DNA from 3 places in the Shigella sp. SIG3 genome. Region 2 is predicted to be linked to each of the others. Evidence: predicted binding sites of a transcription regulator. Region 2 holds the regulator's gene; each other region holds the start of a gene.
The links. The regulator CRP, encoded in region 2, controls carbon source genes, mostly activating them, when cyclic AMP is high. The targets are predictions, from matches to a motif close to ATGTGANNNNNNTCACAT.

Region 1 (6,926 bases), on a different contig from region 2:
ATGGTTGGGCAGATACTGACGGCAGAACGACACGACACCCGCATCGATTTCCACCATCGTGATTGACTCAACGTTTTTATGTCGGGTTACTTCACGCAGCATGGCACCGTCGCCGCCGCCGATAATCAGCACATGTTTCGCGTGACCGTGGGCCAGTAGCGGAACATGGGTCATCATCTCATGATAGATAAACTCGTCGCGCTCGGTGGTTTGTACTACGCCATCCAGCGCCATTACGCGACCAAATGCAGCGTTCTCAAAAATGATCAGATCCTGGTGATCGGTCTTTTCATGATACAGAACGTTATCTACCGCAAAGTACTGCCCAAACTGGTCGTGTAGCGTTTCATGCCACTGTTTTTTTTCGGCCATGGGTTGATACCTCCTTTGTTAACACCCGTAAAAAAAGGGCGCAACATAATAGCTAACATTGACCGCGGATGCACGGTCAATATTTCTACAAAAAGGTATCAGGGATTATTTGACGTAGGCAAGCAGGCTTAAGGAATCGCGGGCCAGGGCTTTGCATTTTTTAGCGACGGGAATGCCAATGCCGCTGAGATCGCGGTAGCTGTCTTCACCGAGAGCTTTCATGTCGAAGGTGTCGTAATTACTGAGATCCCACTGGTTTTGCTGGGCGAAAAAGACCAGTGCGCGACGAATTTGCCCGTTAGGTAAGTTCTGGTAACCACAATCGTTCTTCAGAAAGACAAAAACTGCCGTTAAATCGGCCATATCTTCGGCTTCAGACTCGCTGAGCGCGTAACTGTTTGCGCAAACGGCGATCAGGCTGCCGAATAACACTGTTCTGAAAAACGTCTTCATTGCTTCTACCAGGGGCTTAAAGAAGATAAACGTTAGCACACTGCGAGCGAGGCGACGACCATTATTGTCGATTAAATTGTGTCTGCGGCTTGACCTTCCCGTAAGGGGAAGGACTATGCTCAACGTTTGATTTTGTTTTGCCTGCTTAAGAATAAGGAAATAACTATGCAACGTCGTGATTTCTTGAAATATTCCGTCGCACTGGGTGTGGCTTCAGCCTTGCCACTGTGGAGCCGTGCAGTCTTTGCGGCGGAACGCCCAACGTTACCGATCCCTGATTTGCTCACGACCGATGCCCGTAATCGCATTCAGTTAACTATTGGCGCAGGTCAGTCCACCTTTGGCGAGAAAACTGCAACTACCTGGGGCTATAACGGCAATCTGCTGGGGCCGGCGGTGAAATTACAGCGCGGCAAAGCGGTAACGGTTGATATCTACAACCAACTGGCGGAAGAGACGACGTTGCACTGGCACGGGCTGGAAGTACCGGGTGACGTCGACGGCGGCCCACAGGGAATTATTCCGCCAGGTGGCAAGCGCTCGGTGACGTTGAACGTTGATCAACCTGCCGCTACCTGCTGGTTCCATCCACATCAACATGGCAAGACCGGCGACAGGTGGCGATGGGGCTGGCTGGTCTGGTGGTGATTGAAGATGACGAGATCCTGAAATTAATGCTGCCAAAACAGTGGGGTATCGATGATGTTCCGGTGATCGTTCAGGATAAGAAATTTAGCGCCGACGGGCAGATTGATTATCAACTGGATGTGATGACCGCCGCCGTGGGCTGGTTTGGCGATACGCTGCTGACCAACGGTGCAATCTACCCACAACACGCTGCCCCGCGTGGTTGGCTGCGCCTGCGTTTGCTCAATGGCTGTAATGCCCGCTCGCTCAATTTCGCCACCAGCGACAATCGCCCGCTGTATGTGATTGCCAGCGACGGTGGTCTGCTACCTGAACCGGTGAAGGTGAGCGAGCTGCCGGTGCTGATGGGCGAGCGTTTTGAAGTGCTGGTGGAGGTTAACGACAACAAACCCTTTGACCTGGTGACGCTGCCGGTCAGCCAGATGGGGATGGCGATTGCACCGTTTGACAAGCCGCATCCGGTAATGCGGATTCAGCCGATTGCTATTAGTGCCTCCGGTGCTTTGCCTGACACATTAAGTAGCCTGCCTGCGTTACCTTCGCTGGAAGGGCTGACGGTACGCAAGCTGCAACTTTCTATGGACCCGATGCTCGATATGATGGGGATGCAGATGCTAATGGAGAAATATGGCGATCAGGCGATGGCCGGAATGGATCACAGCCAGATGATGGGCCATATGGGGCACGGCAATATGAATCATATGAACCACGGCGGGAAGTTCGATTTCCACCATGCCAATAAAATCAACGGTCAGGCGTTTGATATGAATAAGCCGATGTTTGCGGCGGCGAAAGGGCAGTACGAACGTTGGGTTATCTCTGGCGTGGGCGACATGATGCTGCATCCGTTCCATATTCACGGCACGCAGTTCCGTATCTTGTCAGAAAATGGCAAACCGCCAGCGGCTCATCGCGCGGGCTGGAAAGATACCGTTAAGGTAGAAGGCAATGTCAGTGAAGTGCTGGTGAAGTTTAATCACAACGCACCGAAAGAACATGCTTATATGGCGCACTGCCATCTGCTGGAGCATGAAGATACGGGGATGATGTTAGGGTTTACGGTATAAAAAGACCGTATTCGGAAATATGCCCGGATTTCTCCGGGCATTATGGTTATTTCACATCATCCGGCAGGGCATAAGCCACAATATAGTCGCCCATCTTCGTACCAAATGAACCGTGACCGCCTGCGGAGATCACCACGTACTGCTTGCCATTCACTTCATAGGTCATCGGTGTTGCCTGACCACCCGCCGGTAAACGACCCTGCCACAGTTTTTCACCGTTGCTCATGTTGTAAGCGCGCAGGTAGTTATCTGCCGTAGCGGCGATAAACAGCACGTTACCCGCCGTGGAGATTGGCCCGCCCAGCATCGGCATACCCATATTGAACGGCACCGGAACCGGCATCGGGAACGGCATACTGTCCTGCGGCGTACCAATACGTTTCTTCCACACCACTTCATTAGTTTTCAGATCCAGCGCCGAGATATAACCCCATGCTGGCTGTTTACATGGCAGACCAAATGGTGAGAGGAACGGGTTGAGCGTGACACCATACGGTACACCGTACTGTGGCTGAATGCCGGATTCCGTACCCGTGCCTTTGGCATCTTTCGGCTGCTCCATCGGGTTGCCAGGACCACGCGGGAGCAGTTTCGAAACAAACGGCAGTGCCATTGGGTTGGCAATTGCCACTTCACGATTTGGATCAACGGAAATCCCGCCCCATTCGAACATCCCCAGGTTACCCGGGAAGACCAGCGTACCCTGTTCAGATGGCGGCGTGAAAATGCCTTCATAGCGCATCTGGTGGAACATCACGCGGCACACCAGTTGGTCAAACATGGTGGCTCCCCACATATCCGCACCGCTCAAATCTTTCGTCGGACGGAAGCTCAGTTCCGAGAATGGTTGAGTAGGGGTAACGTAATCGCCTTTGGCAGCACCTTGGGGAACCGGTTTTTCCGGGGCCGGAACCACCAGTTCGCCATTACGACGATCGAGCACAAAAATGTTACCGGTTTTCGCCGGAGCGTAAATAATCGGCACTTTCTGACCATTAACGGTGATGTCCGCCAGCGTCGGCTGTGCCGGAAGATCCATGTCCCACAGGTCGTGGTGAACGGTCTGGTAGCTCCACGCCAGTTTCCCGGTAGTGGCATTCAGCGCCAGAATCGAGCTGGCATAACGTTCCTGTTCCGGTGTGCGGTTACCGCCCCAGATATCCGGCGTGGTCACGCCCATCGGCAGATAGACCAGATCCAGCTTCGCGTCATAGGCCGCTGGTGCCCACGAGTTTGGTGAGTTAAAGGTAAAGGCGTGTTCGTCAGACGGGATTGCGTTCGGATCTTTCGCGCCCGGATCAAAAGCCCACAGCAGCTCCCCGGTGTTGACATCAAAACCACGGATCACGCCAGACGTTTCGCGGGTTGAGAAGTTATCGGTGACTGAACCGGCCATCACGATGGTTTTATCGGTGATAATTGGCGGAGAAGTCGGCTCATACAGACCCGGTTTGGTGTCTGGCATATTGCTTTGCAGATTGAGCACGCCTTTATTGGCGAAGGTTTCGCACAGTTTGCCGTTTTCAGCGTTAATCGCAATCAGGCGACCATCATTCACTGGAAGAATGATACGACGCGGGCAATCCGCCATCACTTCCGGCGAAGCCGTTTCTGCTTTGGCTTCATGATAAGAGACGCCACGGCAGGTTACGTGCTGGAAAGACTCGTTGGTTTTCAGCTCAGGATCGTAATGCCATTTCTCTTTGCCGCTGGCGGCATCAAGCGCAAACAGGCGCTGGTGAGCGGTACACAGGTAAAGGGTATCGCCCACTTTAATCGGCGTCACTTCATTGGTGATTTCACCCGGATCGTTCGGCTGCTTCACATCGCCAGTACGGAACACCCAGGCTTCTTTCAGCTTGTGGACGTTATCGGCGTGAATTTGCTTCAGTGGTGAAAAGCGTTGACCTTCCTGATTGCGGCCATACGCAGGCCAGTCCTGATCGGCAACGGGGGAGATAGCTTCGGCAGGTGTGGCATCGGCGCTTAAGGTGCCGTTGATCTCCTGCGGATCGTTAAATCCGGCCCAGGTCAGGATACCACCGCTAATCAGCAGTGCGACCACCAGTGCGGCAACTGCGCCGCTGGCAGGAATGACCAGGCGACGCCAGACAAACGGCAGGATCAGCCAGATGCCGAAGAAGACCAGAATATCGCTGCGCGGAGTCAGCGCCCAGAAGTCGAAACCAACTTCCCAGACGCCCCAAATCATGGTGCCGAGCAGCAGGGCTGCGTATAGCCAAAGCGCGGCGCGTTTACTGCGCCACAGCATCCAGGCGACGCCGAGCATCACAAGGCCAGCGATAGGGTAGTACCAGGAGCCGCCAATCGCGACCAGCCAGCCTCCGCCAATGAGTAGATACAGCCCGCAAAGCGCTGCAAAAAGGGCTGTTAGCGTGACGAGTAATCGTCGCGAGCCTGTATTGTTAATTGCCATAAAGAGACACCATTTCAATTCATTAATATTTTAGTAGCAATTAATTATAGATTTTAACATGTGTGACCGTCATCACAATTCGAGCTTTATTAACAGATTCCGCGAATGAATAGTTTTACTGGTATACTGCGTGTCTTGCGCTTTGTTGCGGTGCCAAAACCTGCCCGTGCGAAGTGATTTGTTTTTAAATCATATGGTTAGAGATATGAAACATACTGTAGAAGTAATGATCCCCGAAGCGGAGATTAAAGCGCGTATCGCCGAACTGGGTCGTCAGATTACTGAGCGTTACAAAGACAGCGGCAGCGATATGGTGCTGGTGGGTCTGCTGCGTGGCTCATTTATGTTTATGGCGGACCTGTGCCGTGAAGTTCAGGTATCTCATGAAGTCGACTTTATGACCGCCTCCAGCTACGGTAGCGGCATGTCCACCACCCGTGATGTGAAAATCCTCAAAGATCTGGATGAAGATATCCGTGGCAAGGACGTGCTGATTGTTGAAGATATCATCGACTCGGGGAATACACTGTCGAAAGTGCGTGAGATCTTAAGCCTGCGCGAACCGAAGTCGTTGGCGATTTGTACGCTGCTGGATAAACCGTCCCGTCGTGAAGTGAACGTCCCGGTTGAATTTATCGGTTTCTCGATCCCGGATGAGTTTGTGGTGGGTTACGGCATTGATTACGCACAGCGTTACCGTCATCTGCCGTATATTGGCAAAGTGATTCTGCTGGACGAGTAAGTGTGAAGTTGCCGGATGTGTTGCATCCGGCATGGCATTTTTATTTGTGGTTGGCGTGTTTCAGCTTGAGGTTGGAAATCCCGTGACGGTAACGTTGCTCAAGGGTTTCGCGGTTGGTGGCGGTAACATCCAGATCACGCAGCAAGCCGTCGTGAATGCCGTAGGCCCAGCCGTGAATGGTAACTTTCTGCCCGCGTTTCCACGCTGATTGCATAATGGTGGAGTGGCCCAGGTTATACACCTGTTCCATGACGTTCAGTTCACACAAGGTATCCAGACGGCGCTCTTGCGGCATTTCGCCGAGCAATGAGCTATGTTTGAACCAGATATCGCGGATATGCAGCAGCCAGTTGTTGATAAGCCCCAGTTCCGGGTTTTCAACGGCGGCTTGTACGCCGCCGCAACCGTAGTGGCCACAGATAATAATGTGTTCAACTTCGAGTACATCCACTGCATACTGAACCACGGAAAGGCAGTTCAGGTCGGTGTGAATGACCAGGTTAGCAACATTACGGTGAACAAAGAGTTCGCCCGGCTCAAGACCGGTTAAACGTTCTGCAGGAACGCGACTGTCGGAACATCCAATCCATAGAAAGCGCGGTTTTTGCGCTTGTGCCAGTTTCTCAAAAAACCCGGGATCCTCTTCCACCAGCATTTTTGACCATAGTGCATTGTTGCTGATGAGTGTATCTATGTCTTTCATGGAGGTTAACGACCTGTAACCAAATAATTACGTTTGGCTAATATAGGGCAACTCCGGGACGATTTAAACCACAGATAAAGTGTAAGAACGTAAGGTAAGTAAAAATTTATGACCATTGCACTGGAACTTCAACAGCTTAAAAAAAACTATCCAGGCGGCGTTCAGGCGCTTCGTGGAATAGATTTGCAGGTCGAAGCGGGTGATTTTTATGCGCTTCTCGGGCCGAACGGGGCCGGGAAATCGACCACTATCGGTATTATCAGCTCTCTGGTAAATAAAACCTCCGGGCGGGTCAGCGTATTTGGTTACGATCTCGAGAAAGATGTCGTGAACGCTAAACGTCAGTTGGGACTGGTGCCGCAGGAATTTAACTTCAACCCGTTTGAAACCGTGCAGCAAATTGTGGTGAATCAGGCAGGGTACTACGGTGTGGAGCGCAAAGAGGCGTACATCCGCAGCGAAAAATATCTTAAGCAGCTCGATTTATGGGGAAAACGCAACGAA
Region 2 (6,926 bases):
TCTCTACCTGGTTCACGATCGTAAAGTCGAACCGTTCGACGGCGATCTGGAAGATTATCAACAGTGGTTGAGCGACGTACAAAAGCAGGAAAACCAGACCGACGAAGCGCCAAAAGAGAACGCGAACAGCGCCCAGGCACGTAAAGATCAGAAGCGTCGGGAAGCGGAGCTGCGTGCGCAAACCCAGCCGCTGCGTAAAGAGATTGCCCGTCTGGAAAAAGAGATGGAGAAGCTGAACGCGCAACTGGCGCAGGCGGAAGAGAAACTCGGCGACAGCGAACTGTATGACCAGAGCCGTAAAGCGGAGTTGACCGCCTGCCTGCAACAGCAAGCCAGCGCCAAATCCGGCCTGGAAGAGTGCGAAATGGCGTGGCTGGAAGCCCAGGAGCAGCTTGAGCAGATGCTGCTGGAAGGCCAAAGCAACTGATGGCGCAGATAACGACGACCGATGCCAATGAATTTAGCAGCAGTGCTGAATTCACCCCTATGCGCGGCTTTAGCAATTGTCATCTACAAACTATGCTGCCGCGTTTGTTTCGTCGTCAGGTGAAATTCACCCCGTACTGGCAGCGGCTGGAGTTGCCCGACGGCGATTTTGTCGATCTCGCGTGGAGTGAAGACCCCGCACAGGCGAAACATAAACCGCGTTTAGTGGTGTTTCACGGGCTGGAAGGCAGTCTCAATAGCCCTTACGCCCACGGTCTGGTTGAGGCGGCGCAAAAGCGCGGCTGGCTGGGCGTGGTGATGCATTTTCGCGGATGCAGCGGTGAACCAAACCGTATGCACCGCATTTACCATTCGGGCGAAACCGAAGACGCCAGTTGGTTTTTACGCTGGCTGCAACGCGAATTTGGTCATGCGCCAACGGCTGCCGTCGGCTATTCGCTCGGCGGTAATATGCTGGCCTGTTTGCTGGCAAAGGAAGGCAATGATCTCCCGGTTGATGCGGCGGTGATTGTCTCTGCGCCGTTTATGCTGGAAGCCTGTAGCTATCATATGGAAAAGGGCTTTTCCCGCGTTTATCAGCGTTACTTGCTGAACCTGTTAAAAGCCAATGCCGCGCGCAAGCTGGCAGCCTACCCCGGAACGCTGCCGATTAATCTCGCGCAGTTAAAATCGGTACGTCGCATCCGTGAATTTGACGATCTAATCACCGCCAGAATTCACGGCTACGCCGACGCTATCGACTATTATCGTCAGTGTAGCGCCATGCCGATGCTGAACCGGATCGCCAAACCGACGCTGATTATTCACGCCAAAGACGATCCGTTTATGGATCATCAGGTGATCCCAAAACCGGAAAGTCTCCCCTCGCAGGTGGAGTATCAACTGACTGAACATGGCGGTCATGTTGGCTTTATTGGCGGTACATTACTTCATCCGCAAATGTGGCTGGAGTCACGCATTCCTGACTGGTTAACAACGTATCTGGAGGCGAAATCATGTTGATTCCGTGGCAAGACCTCTCCCCCGAAACGCTGGAAAATTTAATTGAAAGCTTTGTGTTACGTGAAGGCACCGATTATGGTGAACATGAGCGTACACTTGAACAGAAAGTCGCCGACGTCAAACGCCAGCTACAGTGCGGAGAAGCGGTGCTGGTATGGTCGGAACTGCACGAAACGGTCAATATTATGCCGCGCAGTCAGTTTCGCGAATAACCTGCAACCGTCGGCGGACGAGATAATAGTGATAGCTAAGTCATGGAGTTACTATGTCTGCCAAACATCCGGTCATTGCGGTAACAGGATCCAGCGGCGCGGGGACCACCACCACCAGCCTCGCGTTTCGTAAAATATTCGCGCAGTTAAATCTGCATGCAGCTGAGGTGGAAGGCGACAGTTTTCACCGTTACACCCGCCCGGAAATGGACATGGCGATCCGCAAAGCGCGCGACGCCGGGCGGCATATCAGCTACTTCGGCCCCGAAGCGAACGACTTCGGCCTGCTGGAACAAACCTTCATTGAATACGGTCAGAGCGGCAAAGGGAAATCTCGCAAATATCTGCATACCTACGACGAAGCCGTACCCTGGAATCAGGTACCGGGAACATTCACCCCCTGGCAACCTTTACCAGAACCCACTGATGTACTGTTTTATGAAGGTTTACACGGCGGCGTAGTCACGCCACAGCATAACGTTGCGCAGCATGTGGACTTACTGGTCGGCGTAGTGCCTATCGTTAACCTTGAGTGGATTCAAAAACTGATCCGCGACACCAGCGAGCGCGGGCACTCACGAGAAGCAGTGATGGACTCGGTAGTGCGTTCAATGGAAGACTATATCAACTACATCACACCGCAGTTTTCCCGCACCCATCTTAACTTCCAGCGCGTTCCCACCGTCGACACTTCAAACCCGTTCGCGGCAAAAGGTATCCCGTCGCTGGATGAAAGCTTTGTGGTGATCCATTTTCGTAATCTGGAAGGGATCGATTTCCCTTGGCTGCTGGCGATGTTGCAAGGCTCATTCATTTCCCACATCAATACGTTAGTGGTACCTGGCGGCAAAATGGGGCTGGCAATGGAATTAATTATGCTGCTGCTGGTGCAACGATTGATGGAAGGAAAGAAAATCGAGTAACTTTGCTATTATGCCGGATAAAATACTATCCGGCTTCACAACGGGATAGTTAAGTCACGCGGCAACCACTTCATACGAGTGAGTAATATTCACCGCTTTTTCCAGCATCAACGCCACTGAACAATATTTCTCGGCAGAGAGATCAACCGCACGCGCAACCGCTGCGTCTTTCAGGTCGCGACCGGTGACGATAAAATGCAGATTAATGTGCGTAAACAGGCGTGGTGCCTCTTCGCGGCGTTCAGAGGTCAATTTTACTTCACAATCGACCACATCCTGACGCCCTTTTTGCAGGATCGAAACCACATCGATGGCACTGCAACCACCCGCCGCCATCAACACCATTTCCATCGGACTTGGTGCTTTATCGCCTGAGTTGCCGTCCATTAAAATCTGGTGACCAGAGGCGGATTCGCCCAGAAAAGTTAACCCTTCGACCCACTTCACTCGCGCTTGCATTTTTGCTACTCCACTGCGTCAATTTTCCTGACAGAGTACGCGTACTAACCAAATCGCGCAACGGAAGGCGACCTGGGTCATGCTGAAGCGAGACACCAGGAGACACAAAGCGAAAGCTATGCTAAAACAGTCAGGATGCTACAGTAATACATTGATGTACTGCATGTATGCAAAGGACGTCACATTACCGTGCAGTACAGTTGATAGCCCCTTCCCAGGTAGCGGGAAGCATATTTCGGCAATCCAGAGACAGCGGCGTTATCTGGCTCTGGAGAAAGCTTATAACAGAGGATAACCGCGCATGGTGCTTGGCAAACCGCAAACAGACCCGACTCTCGAATGGTTCTTGTCTCATTGCCACATTCATAAGTACCCATCCAAGAGCACGCTTATTCACCAGGGTGAAAAAGCGGAAACGCTGTACTACATCGTTAAAGGCTCTGTGGCAGTGCTGATCAAAGACGAAGAGGGTAAAGAAATGATCCTCTCCTATCTGAATCAGGGTGATTTTATTGGCGAACTGGGCCTGTTTGAAGAGGGCCAGGAACGTAGCGCATGGGTACGTGCGAAAACCGCCTGTGAAGTGGCTGAAATTTCGTACAAAAAATTTCGCCAATTGATTCAGGTAAACCCGGACATTCTGATGCGTCTGTCTGCACAGATGGCGCGTCGTCTGCAAGTCACTTCAGAGAAAGTGGGCAACCTGGCGTTCCTCGACGTGACGGGCCGCATTGCACAGACTCTGCTGAACCTGGCAAAACAACCAGATGCTATGACTCACCCGGACGGTATGCAAATCAAAATTACCCGTCAGGAAATCGGTCAGATTGTCGGCTGTTCTCGTGAAACCGTGGGACGCATTCTGAAGATGCTGGAAGATCAGAACCTGATCTCCGCACACGGTAAAACCATCGTCGTTTACGGCACTCGTTAATCCCGTCGGAGTGGCGCGTTACCTGGTAGCGCGCCATTTTGTTTCCCCCGATGTGGCGCAGACTGATTTATCACCCCGATATCAACTATGCACTTCGACAAACGCTGGTGCTATGTTTGCCCGTGGCCGTTGGGTTAATGCTTGGCGAATTACGATTCGGTCTGCTCTTCTCCCTCGTTCCTGCCTGTTGCAATATTGCGGGCCTTGATACGCCTCATAAACGTTTTTTCAAACACTTAATCATTGGTGCGTCGCTGTTTGCCACCTGTAGCTTACTGACACAGCTGCTACTGGTAAAAGATGTTCCCCTGCCCTTTTTGCTGACCGGATTAACGCTGGTACTTGGCGTCACTGCTGAGCTGGGGCCATTGCACGCAAAATTGCTTCCTGCATCGCTGCTCGCCGCCATTTTTACCCTCAGTCTGGCGGGATACATGCCGGTCTGGGAACCATTGCTCATCTATGCGTTGGGCACTCTCTGGTACGGATTGTTTAACTGGTTTTGGTTCTGGATCTGGCGCGAACAACCGCTGCGCGAGTCACTAAGTCTGCTGTACCGTGAACTGGCAGATTATTGTGAAGCCAAATACAGCCTGCTTACCCAGCACACCGATCCTGAAAAAGCGCTGCCACCGCTGCTGGTGCGCCAGCAAAAAGCGGTCGATTTAATTACTCAGTGCTATCAGCAAATGCATATGCTTTCCGCGCAAAACAATACCGATTACAAGCGGATGCTGCGTATTTTCCAGGAGGCGCTGGATTTGCAGGAACATATTTCGGTCAGTTTGCATCAGCCGGAAGAGGTGCAAAAACTGGTCGAGCGTAGCCATGCGGAAGAAGTTATCCGCTGGAATGCGCAAACCGTCGCCGCTCGCCTGCGCGTGCTGGCTGATGACATTCTTTACCATCGCCTGCCAACGCGTTTTACGATGGAAAAGCAAATTGGCGCACTGGAAAAAATCGCCCGCCAGCATCCGGATAATCCGGTTGGGCAATTCTGCTACTGGCATTTCAGCCGCATCGCCCGCGTGCTGCGCACCCAAAAACCGCTCTATGCCCGTGACTTACTGGCCGATAAACAGCGGCGAATGCCGTTGCTTCCGGCACTGAAAAGTTATCTGTCACTAAAGTCTCCGGCGCTACGCAATGCCGGACGACTCAGTGTGATGTTAAGCGTTGCCAGCCTGATGGGCACCGTGCTGCATCTGCCGAAGTCGTACTGGATCCTGATGACGGTATTGCTGGTGACACAAAATGGCTATGGCGCAACCCGTCTGAGGATTGTGAATCGCTCCGTGGGAACCGTGGTCGGGTTAATCATTGCGGGCGTAGCGCTGCACTTTAAAATTCCCGAAGGTTACACCCTGACGTTGATGCTGATTACCACCCTCGCCAGCTACCTGATATTGCGCAAAAACTACGGCTGGGCAACGGTCGGTTTTACTATTACCGCAGTGTATACCCTGCAACTGTTGTGGCTGAACGGTGAGCAGTACATCCTTCCACGTCTTATCGATACCATTATTGGTTGTTTGATTGCTTTCGGTGGTACCGTCTGGCTGTGGCCGCAGTGGCAGAGCGGGTTATTGCGTAAAAACGCCCATGATGCTTTAGAAGCCTATCAGGAAGCGATTCGCTTGATTCTGAGCGAGGACCCGCAACCAACGCCACTGGCCTGGCAGAGAATGCGGGTAAATCAGGCGCATAACACTCTGTATAACTCATTGAATCAGGCGATGCAGGAACCGGCATTCAACAGCCATTATCTGGCAGATATGAAACTGTGGGTAACGCACAGCCAGTTTATTGTTGAGCATATTAATGCCATGACCACGCTGGCGCGGGAACACCGGGCATTGCCACCTGAACTGGCACAAGAGTATTTACAGTCTTGTGAAATCGCCATTCAGCGTTGTCAGCAGCGACTGGAGTATGACGAACCGGGTAGTTCTGGCGATGCCAATATCATGGATGCGCCGGAGATGCAGCCGCACGAAGGCGCGGCAGGTACGCTGGAGCAGCATTTACAGCGGGTTATTGGCCATCTGAACACCATGCACACCATTTCGTCGATGGCATGGCGTCAGCGACCGCATCACGGGATTTGGCTGAGTCGCAAGTTGCGGGATTCGAAGGCGTAATACAGGCTAAACCATCGGATAAGGCATTCACGCCGCATCCGACATATTTTGCCTGATGCGTCTTATTTACGCCCCAACCACCTTCGCCACCGCGTGGGCGAAACGTTGCATCCCCTCATCGATATCCGCATCTTCCACCACCAGCGACGGTGCTAAACGCATCACATCCGGTCCGGCATTCAGCACCATTACGCCAACCTCTGCACCCGCATACAGGAAATCACGCGCCCGACCTTTGTAGTGTGGTTTCAGCTCCGCGCCAATTAACAGCCCCATACCGCGAATATCGCTAAACACATCGTACTGCTGATCGATCTTCTGCAAATGGTCAACAAAACGCTGGCGTTTCGCCTGAATGCCTTCCAGCACTTCAGGGGTATTGATGATATCAAACGCCGCGCCCGCTACTGCACAGGCCAGAGGATTACCGCCGTAGGTGGAACCGTGAGAACCAGGATGAAACGCAGAAGCAATTTCCGCCGTGGTCAGCATGGCGCTAATCGGGAAGCCGCCGCCTAACGCTTTCGCAGAAGTCAGAATATCCGGCGTCACACCGTAGTACCTGTAAGCAAACAAATCGCCAGTCCGCCCCATCCCGCACTGCACTTCATCAAACACCAATAATACCTGATGTTGATCGCACAGCTCGCGCAAGCCCTGCAAAAACTCTGGCGTCGCTGCCGTCACACCGCCCTCGCCCTGGATCGGCTCAACCACCACCGCACAGGTGTGATCATCCATCACCGCTTTCACTGCATGGAGATCGTTAAAGGGAACGTGGATGATGTCTGCCGGTTGCGGCCCAAAG
Region 3 (6,926 bases), on a different contig from region 2:
CTGGCGTGTTCTATGCCTTTGGCGGGATGTTAGAAGCCGGACGTATCGGCTCTGCCACCAACAACCTCGGCTTTATGTATGAGCTGGATGCTATCGCGGCGTGCGTGGTAGGCGGTGTATCGTTCAGCGGCGGTGTGGGGACGGTGATTGGCGTGGTGACCGGGGTAATTATTTTTACCGTCATCAACTATGGCCTGACGTATATCGGCGTAAACCCATACTGGCAGTACATTATCAAAGGGGCGATTATTATCTTCGCCGTAGCGCTGGATTCACTGAAATACGCGCGTAAGAAGTGATGTGATTGCGGATATTGCCGGATGCGCTGCATCCGGCAATCGGTGCCAAATGCCGGATGCGTCTCTGGTTTTACAACGTTACCGGGTGTTCTTTCTCGCCTTTCTTAAACTTCACTTCCCCGAGCTCAATACAACCCACCGGGCAGACGTGACCACAAAGCAGACAACCCACACATTTCTCGGTATTACAATGCGGTGTGCGGGTTTTCTCGCTCCATTCCATCGCCTGGTGACCGCCGTCGTAACAGGAAATATAACAGCGTCCACAGCCAACACATTTGTCAAGATTGATACGGGGATAGACAATATAACTGCGGTCTAAATCTTCCGCCGGGACAATATTGTTATTCGCCAGACCTACCATCTCCTGCAACGAATCAAATCCCTGATCGGCGAGATAATGCGATAACCCGCTCGCCATATCTTCTACGATGCGATAGCCGTACTGCATAATGCCGGTGGTGACCTGTAACGTTGCTGCGCCGAGCAATAAAAACTCCGCCGCATCTTCCCAGGTTTCAATGCCGCCGATACCGCTGATTGGGAAATCGCGCAGTTCTGGATGGGTGCGCATTTGCTGAATGAAGCGCAGGGCGATCGGTTTTACCGCTTTACCGGAATATCCGGAAATACTCGATTTACCGTTAACGATCGGCATACCGATTTTCTGATTAAGATCGATATTGGTGATGGATTTAACGGTGTTAATTGCCGCAATGCCATCTGCGCCGCCGCGCTTCGCCGCCAGCGCCACTTCGCACATATCACCGATATTCGGCGTCATCTTCGCCAGCATTGGCAGCGTGGAACCCCGTTTCACTGCCCGACAATATTTTTTTACCAGCTCCGGGCTTTGCCCGACATCGCTACCCATCGCATGAGAAGTCATTTGCGGACAGGAGAAGTTACACTCGATCATATCCGCGCCAGCTTCTTGCACCAGGCGCGCCAGCTCCTCCCATTGCTGCTCATTTTCCCCCATGATCGAAGCGATCAATACTTTGTCCGGGTAATCTTCCTTCAGCCGACGCAGGGCGGTCAGATTCTCTTCCAACGGATGTTCAGCAATCTGCTCCATATTTTTGAAGCCGATAAAACCGGTATCTTCTTTCACCAGATGATCAAAACGCGGCGAGACTTCGTTGGCGATAAAAAAGCCGATCGTTTTAAACACCACACCGCCCCAACCTGTGTCGTAGGCTTTGGCACACATCTCATAGCAGTTGCCTACCGGCGAAGAAGAGAGGCAGAACGGGTTGGGAAAGTTCACGCCGCAAAAAGTAATCGAAAGATCTTTCGTTAACATGAGCAAGCTCCCTCTAATATAGTGATGAATCGCCTCGGCGGCTTCTTTCCCGGTTTTCACGGCATAGACCACGGTTTTGTCACCCTCAACAATATCGCCAGCAGCAAAGACTTGCGGATCGCGGGTCTGATAATTTTGTGTTTTGATGGTGTTACGCTGCTGCTCTAACTCCGCAAAGGCATCCAGTCTGGCATGCTGACCGACGGCGAGAATAATTTTATCTGCCGCCATCGTCAGTTCGCCTGATAACCGTACATGCTTAAACGTGACTTTATTGCCTTCCACGGCTACTGGCGTGAATCCATCGATGATCGAAACGCCCAGCTCCCGGGCGCTGGCAAACTCTTTTTCGCTTGCCGGAAACTCATCTAACTCTTCACGTGCTACGCAAGTTACCGCCTGACAGCCGAGAACTTTCAGCGTGCTGGCTACGTCCATCGCGACATCACCGCCGCCGATAATTAATGCGCTTTGTGGAATGCTGATATCGCCTTGCGGCTGTCGTACACGTTGCAGGAAGTCGACGGCAATCTCAACGGTCGCTATGCTCAAACAGCGGTAGCCCGGAACCGCTTGATAACCCCACGGTGACCAGTACCGCGCGGTTTTCCGCTTTCAGTTGCTCCAGGGTGAGTGTTTTACCGATTTCGTTATTGCACTTAATGGTCACGCCCATTTTTTCAATACGGGCGATCTCTGCATCCAGCACTGATTGCGGTAACCGGAATTGCGGAATACCGTTACGCAACCAGCCACCGGGGTGCGCTTCTTTCTCATAAATCGTGACGTCATAACCCTGGTTTGTCAGTGTCACACTGGCCTGCAATCCGGCAGGACCTGCGCCAATAATCGCGACTTTGCCGAGCGTTTTAGTACCGGGCTGATAAATTTCCATCCCGGTTTGTTGTTCAAAATCAGTAACAAAACGCTGTAAGCGGCCGATATCAATGGGAGCATCAACACCGGCACGGGTACAACCGCTTTGGCATAATTTCTCCGTCGGGCACACTCTGGCACAAACGGCACCGAGGGCATTATTTTCGCGAATTGTCTCGGCAGCGCCTTTAAAATTACGAAAGTAGATTGAGCGAATAAATTTCCCCGGATCGGTCTGTGCCGGGCAAGCCTGACTACAGGGAGCGTCGTGACATAATAAACAGCGAGAGGCTTCTTTAATCGCCAGTAACGGCGTAAAAGCCGGAGTGAGTTCATCCAGATAATTTTGTTGCGGCATGTGATCTTCCTTAATGCTATGAGTAATTATGGCGAACGCTAAATAAATATTGCGTGCTGATATTAAGGCTATGCGCGTGGGGAAATTTAAACTGTGAAAGGATTCACAAATAGCTGCGGTTCAGAATGTTATATCCGCAGCTTATTGAGTGAAGTAATAATTATTCTCAATAATTAACAGAAAAGAGAAAATATTAACGATAGAAAATAAGATAAACAATCATGCCGATAGATAAAATTCCGAAGCCAATATATGCCACCATATAAGCGAAGAAGAGTCCGGGATTTTTTGCTCGCCAGACATACACCGGTTCCGGTGCATTTTTAACCCGTTTATCAATCGCGCCTGCGCGCCAGCCTTTCCATGCTTCGCGGAAACAAAATATCGGGATAAGGAAAAAAACGGCAACGACAAAAAACTGCTGTACATCCATAACTACTTTCCTTGTTTCTTTTGTAATTCAAGTAACTGTTCGGGTGTAACGGCGGGATACCCCTGCGCATCTTCCGGCACCTGGTGCATAGCCGGAATAGGGACCAGCGGCCCTAAAAAACGCGGTTCACGTTTAAAAATATAAAGGTCAGCCAGCGCACCGAAACGGGCGGCAAATTCGCGAATACGTACTGACAGCATATCTTTCGGTGACGGTACGGCATAACACTGAGCCTGAATCCCCATATGCAGCGCAATAAATAATGCTCGCTCACAGTGGAAACGTTGGGTGATAATAATGAAATCATTAGTATCGAAAACTTTGCGTGTACGCACGATGGAATCCAGCGTACGAAAGCCTGCGTAATCGAGAACAATATCTGATGGGTCGACACCAGCAGCGATTAAATCTTTGCGCATGGTCATCGGCTCGTTATAACTTTGCAATGCGTTATCGCCGCTCAGTAATAGATAATTTACCTTACCGCTGTTATAGGCATTAATCGCTCCTTGAATGCGGTAGCGATAATACTGATTAATAACGCCGGTACGATAATATTTTGCTGTGCCGAGCACCACGCCGACCTGGCGGTAGGGGAGATCCTGCAATTCGTCGTAGATATAAGGCGCGGTTTTCCAGCTCATCCAGCGATCGAGGCCGAGCACAGTCAACAGCAGCAAGCCGATCAGGACTAACAGGCTGAGGAACACGCGCTTTAACATGCAGGAGACTCGAGCTAAGGAAAATTTCCATCAGGCTACTTTACCCGCTGGTTTTGCGCAAGAAACGGCAAACTGTTTGCCGGGAATTTCGACACCAGGAGAGGGCTGGCAAGCCGGACAAGGCGTTCACGCCGCATCCGGCACCAGGCTTAAGCGAGAAGCACGCGGTCGATACTGTGACAGCCGAGAGCTTTCAGCGTTGCGGAGGTGGCATCCCACTGAATCAACGGCGCATCGGCTTTTTCTGCCAGAACCGCGCGCTGGATATCCGGGTAATCATAACCCTTGAGATTCAACAGAATTAACGCCCCCTGCAACGGCGGCAGAGTCGGGTTGAATGCGGCGTTTTCAGCGTAGCTGCCGCTGAAAATACGACCGTCTTTACATTCCAGCGCGACACCGCTTGGTGACTTACTGTAAGGCATGTGCGAACGGTTTGCCGCTGCAATCGCCGCCTGAGAAAGCGCATCACCAGTCAGCGCATAGCCGTGATCCTGCTCGTCCATCAGCAGCGTTTTAATCTCCAGATCTTTCGGCCCAAAGGCATCCGGCAGATAGTCACGCAGCGCGTGTGCCTCGCGGCCCGGCAAATGAATACGCAGATCCAGACCGCTGTTCAGTTCATTCATAAACTGACGGCAGTGACCACAAGGCGTATAGTTAACGGTGATGGCTGCAAGCGCTTTTTCACCACTCAACCAGGCGTGGCTGATCGCGCTTTGTTCGGCATGAACGGTTTGCTGCATTGTTGCACCAATAAATTCCATATTGGCACCAAAATACCAGGTTCCGCTCACACCGCGCGCAATTGCGCCAACATTAAAATTCGACAATGGCGTACGCGCACAGGCCGCCGCCAGCGGAAGTAGTGCGAATGCCAGCGCGTCTTCGTCCAGCCCCGTTGCGCTCTTCAGCGATGAGACTTGCTCCCCGGTCAACAAAGCGGGGAAGTACTTGTCTGCCAGAATAGGTTCCAGTGCAGATTGCAAGTTATCCGCAAGTTGGGCAAAAGCGGTTTGAAAACGTGGATGCATGGCGTTGCCTCATAATCATGTAATGGGATAACAGTTTACGAACCCGTTATGGCTTTATATGTGATCTGAATCTCATTAATTATGCAACACGTGAAACTTACATCAAAAATGCGCGACGTATCGCAAATTTTAGCCCATTACTGCCAGAATAATCGGGAAAAGGAACGGTGCGATCAGCGAAGTAATTATCCCGCATAACACCAGCGCTAGCGAACTAAATGCACCTTCCTGATAATCCAGCTCGGCGCAGCGCGCCGTACCGAGGGCGTGCGAGGCAGTCCCCATTGCCAGACCGCGCGCAGCTTTGGTACGAATACGCATCGCATTAAGCAATGTATGGCCAAATACCGCGCCGAGGATGCCGACGAAAATCACGCAAACTGCGCTGATTGCCGGAATACCGCCAATACTGCCGCCAACCGCCATTGCAATAGGCGTGGTGACTGATTTCGGCAGGATTGACGCGGCGATTTCCGGTGAAGCGCCCATCAACAATGCCACGGAAGTCCCCGTCACCATCGCAACCACGCTGCCGATAAAACAGATGGTGATGATCGATTTCCAGCGCGCGCGGATCTGGTGTAGCTGCTCATATAAAGGATAGGCCAGCGCGACGACCGCCGGTTGCAGCAGATCGTTTAGCACTTCGCTACCTTTAAAGTAACTGTCGTAAGAGATGCCGGTCAGCATTAAAAAAGGAATGATCACCACCATTGCTACCAGCAACGGGTTAAGCAGGGGAAACTTATACCGTGCCGCCAGTTTGCGGGCGGCAAAAAAGACAATCAACGTCAGCGGTAATGACCACCAGATATTCGCCATCATTCTTCTGATCCTTTCTGACCTACGACTTTACGTTCACCGTGTACCAGTTGTGAACTCCAGCTCACCACCAGAAAAACCACCAGCGTACTGACAGCACAGGAAACCACTACCGGGCCAAACTGCGCGCGGAGCAAATCAAAATATTGCATGACGCCTACGCCAATCGGCACAAACAATAGCGCCATATAGCGAATCAGTACGTAGCACCCCGGATTGACCCATTTCGCCGGAAGAATTTGCAAGGCCAGCAGGACAAACAGGATCAGCATCCCGATGATGCTGCCCGGAATGGTTACCGGTAGCAGGGAAGCAATGAAAATGCCTGCATACAGGCAGGCATAAATCAGGACGAAAGCGCGTAAATATTGCCAGATAATGTTCAGTGTCTTACTCATAATCAACACCCCAGATGAGATGGATTCATCATACAATTAATTCGTAAAACGTGCTACCGATCACATTAAGAAATCAGCGCTTATTTTTTCGCTACCCGGTATTACGCAATGAGCAGCGAACTCAGGCATACATCAAGCATAGAGAGGGATTGCAGTTTGCAGCAATCCCTCTTTGCAGACCTTTAATCCGCTGACCATAGGCGCTAACATAGCGCCTCATTTTTTTGCGGGTGATGATATACGTGTGTTACTGGCACCGATGGAGGGAGTGCTTGACTCTCTGGTGCGTGAATTGCTGACCGAAGTTAACGACTACGATCTGTGCATCACCGAGTTTGTCCGCGTGGTGGATCAACTGCTGCCGGTAAAAGTCTTTCATCGCATTTGCCCTGAGCTACAAAACGCCAGCCGGACACCATCTGGTACGCTGGTGCGCGTGCAGTTGTTAGGTCAGTTCCCACAATGGCTGGCAGAGAACGCCGCCCGTGCGGTGGAGTTAGGTTCCTGGGGCGTGGATCTCAATTGCGGCTGCCCGTCGAAAACGGTTAACGGTAGCGGCGGCGGGGCGACGTTACTCAAAGATCCTGAACTCATCTACCAGGGGGCAAAAGCGATGCGTGAAGCTGTACCGGCGCATTTGCCTGTCAGCGTGAAAGTGCGTCTGGGCTGGGACAGCGG

Region 1: the regulator CRP is predicted to act here: its motif matches at 5,038-5,055, upstream of hpt (hypoxanthine phosphoribosyltransferase).
Region 3: the regulator CRP is predicted to act here: its motif matches at 5,087-5,104, upstream of cdd (cytidine deaminase).

The regions. Positions count from the first base shown of each region.
Region 1 covers NZ_JBQZXE010000010.1:6,865-13,790, reverse strand. The annotation lists gene speE (polyamine aminopropyltransferase) at 1-372, opposite strand, end outside; gene ACUU1I_RS03920 (YacC family pilotin-like protein) at 478-825, opposite strand; partial or broken gene cueO (multicopper oxidase CueO) at 991-2,540, shown strand; gene gcd (quinoprotein glucose dehydrogenase) at 2,587-4,977, opposite strand; gene hpt (hypoxanthine phosphoribosyltransferase) at 5,183-5,719, shown strand; gene can (carbonate dehydratase) at 5,760-6,422, opposite strand; gene ACUU1I_RS03895 (ABC transporter ATP-binding protein) at 6,531-6,926, shown strand, end outside.
Region 2 covers NZ_JBQZXE010000003.1:28,141-35,066, forward strand. The annotation lists gene ACUU1I_RS01435 (ABC transporter ATP-binding protein) at 1-427, shown strand, start outside; gene ACUU1I_RS01440 (hydrolase) at 427-1,449, shown strand; gene ACUU1I_RS01445 (YheU family protein) at 1,443-1,661, shown strand; gene ACUU1I_RS01450 (phosphoribulokinase) at 1,715-2,584, shown strand; gene ACUU1I_RS01455 (OsmC family protein) at 2,639-3,043, opposite strand; gene crp (cAMP-activated global transcriptional regulator CRP) at 3,345-3,977, shown strand; gene ACUU1I_RS01465 (YccS/YhfK family putative transporter) at 4,028-6,118, shown strand; gene argD (bifunctional acetylornithine/succinyldiaminopimelate transaminase) at 6,185-6,926, opposite strand, start outside.
Region 3 covers NZ_JBQZXE010000026.1:451-7,376, reverse strand. The annotation lists gene mglC (galactose/methyl galactoside ABC transporter permease MglC) at 1-299, shown strand, start outside; gene preA (NAD-dependent dihydropyrimidine dehydrogenase subunit PreA) at 370-1,605, opposite strand; partial or broken gene preT (NAD-dependent dihydropyrimidine dehydrogenase subunit PreT) at 1,599-2,839, opposite strand; gene ACUU1I_RS07405 (DUF2542 family protein) at 3,033-3,272, opposite strand; gene sanA (outer membrane permeability protein SanA) at 3,275-3,994, opposite strand; gene cdd (cytidine deaminase) at 4,144-5,028, opposite strand; gene ACUU1I_RS07390 (CidB/LrgB family autolysis modulator) at 5,158-5,853, opposite strand; gene ACUU1I_RS07385 (CidA/LrgA family protein) at 5,850-6,248, opposite strand; partial or broken gene dusC (tRNA dihydrouridine(16) synthase DusC) at 6,487-6,926, shown strand, end outside.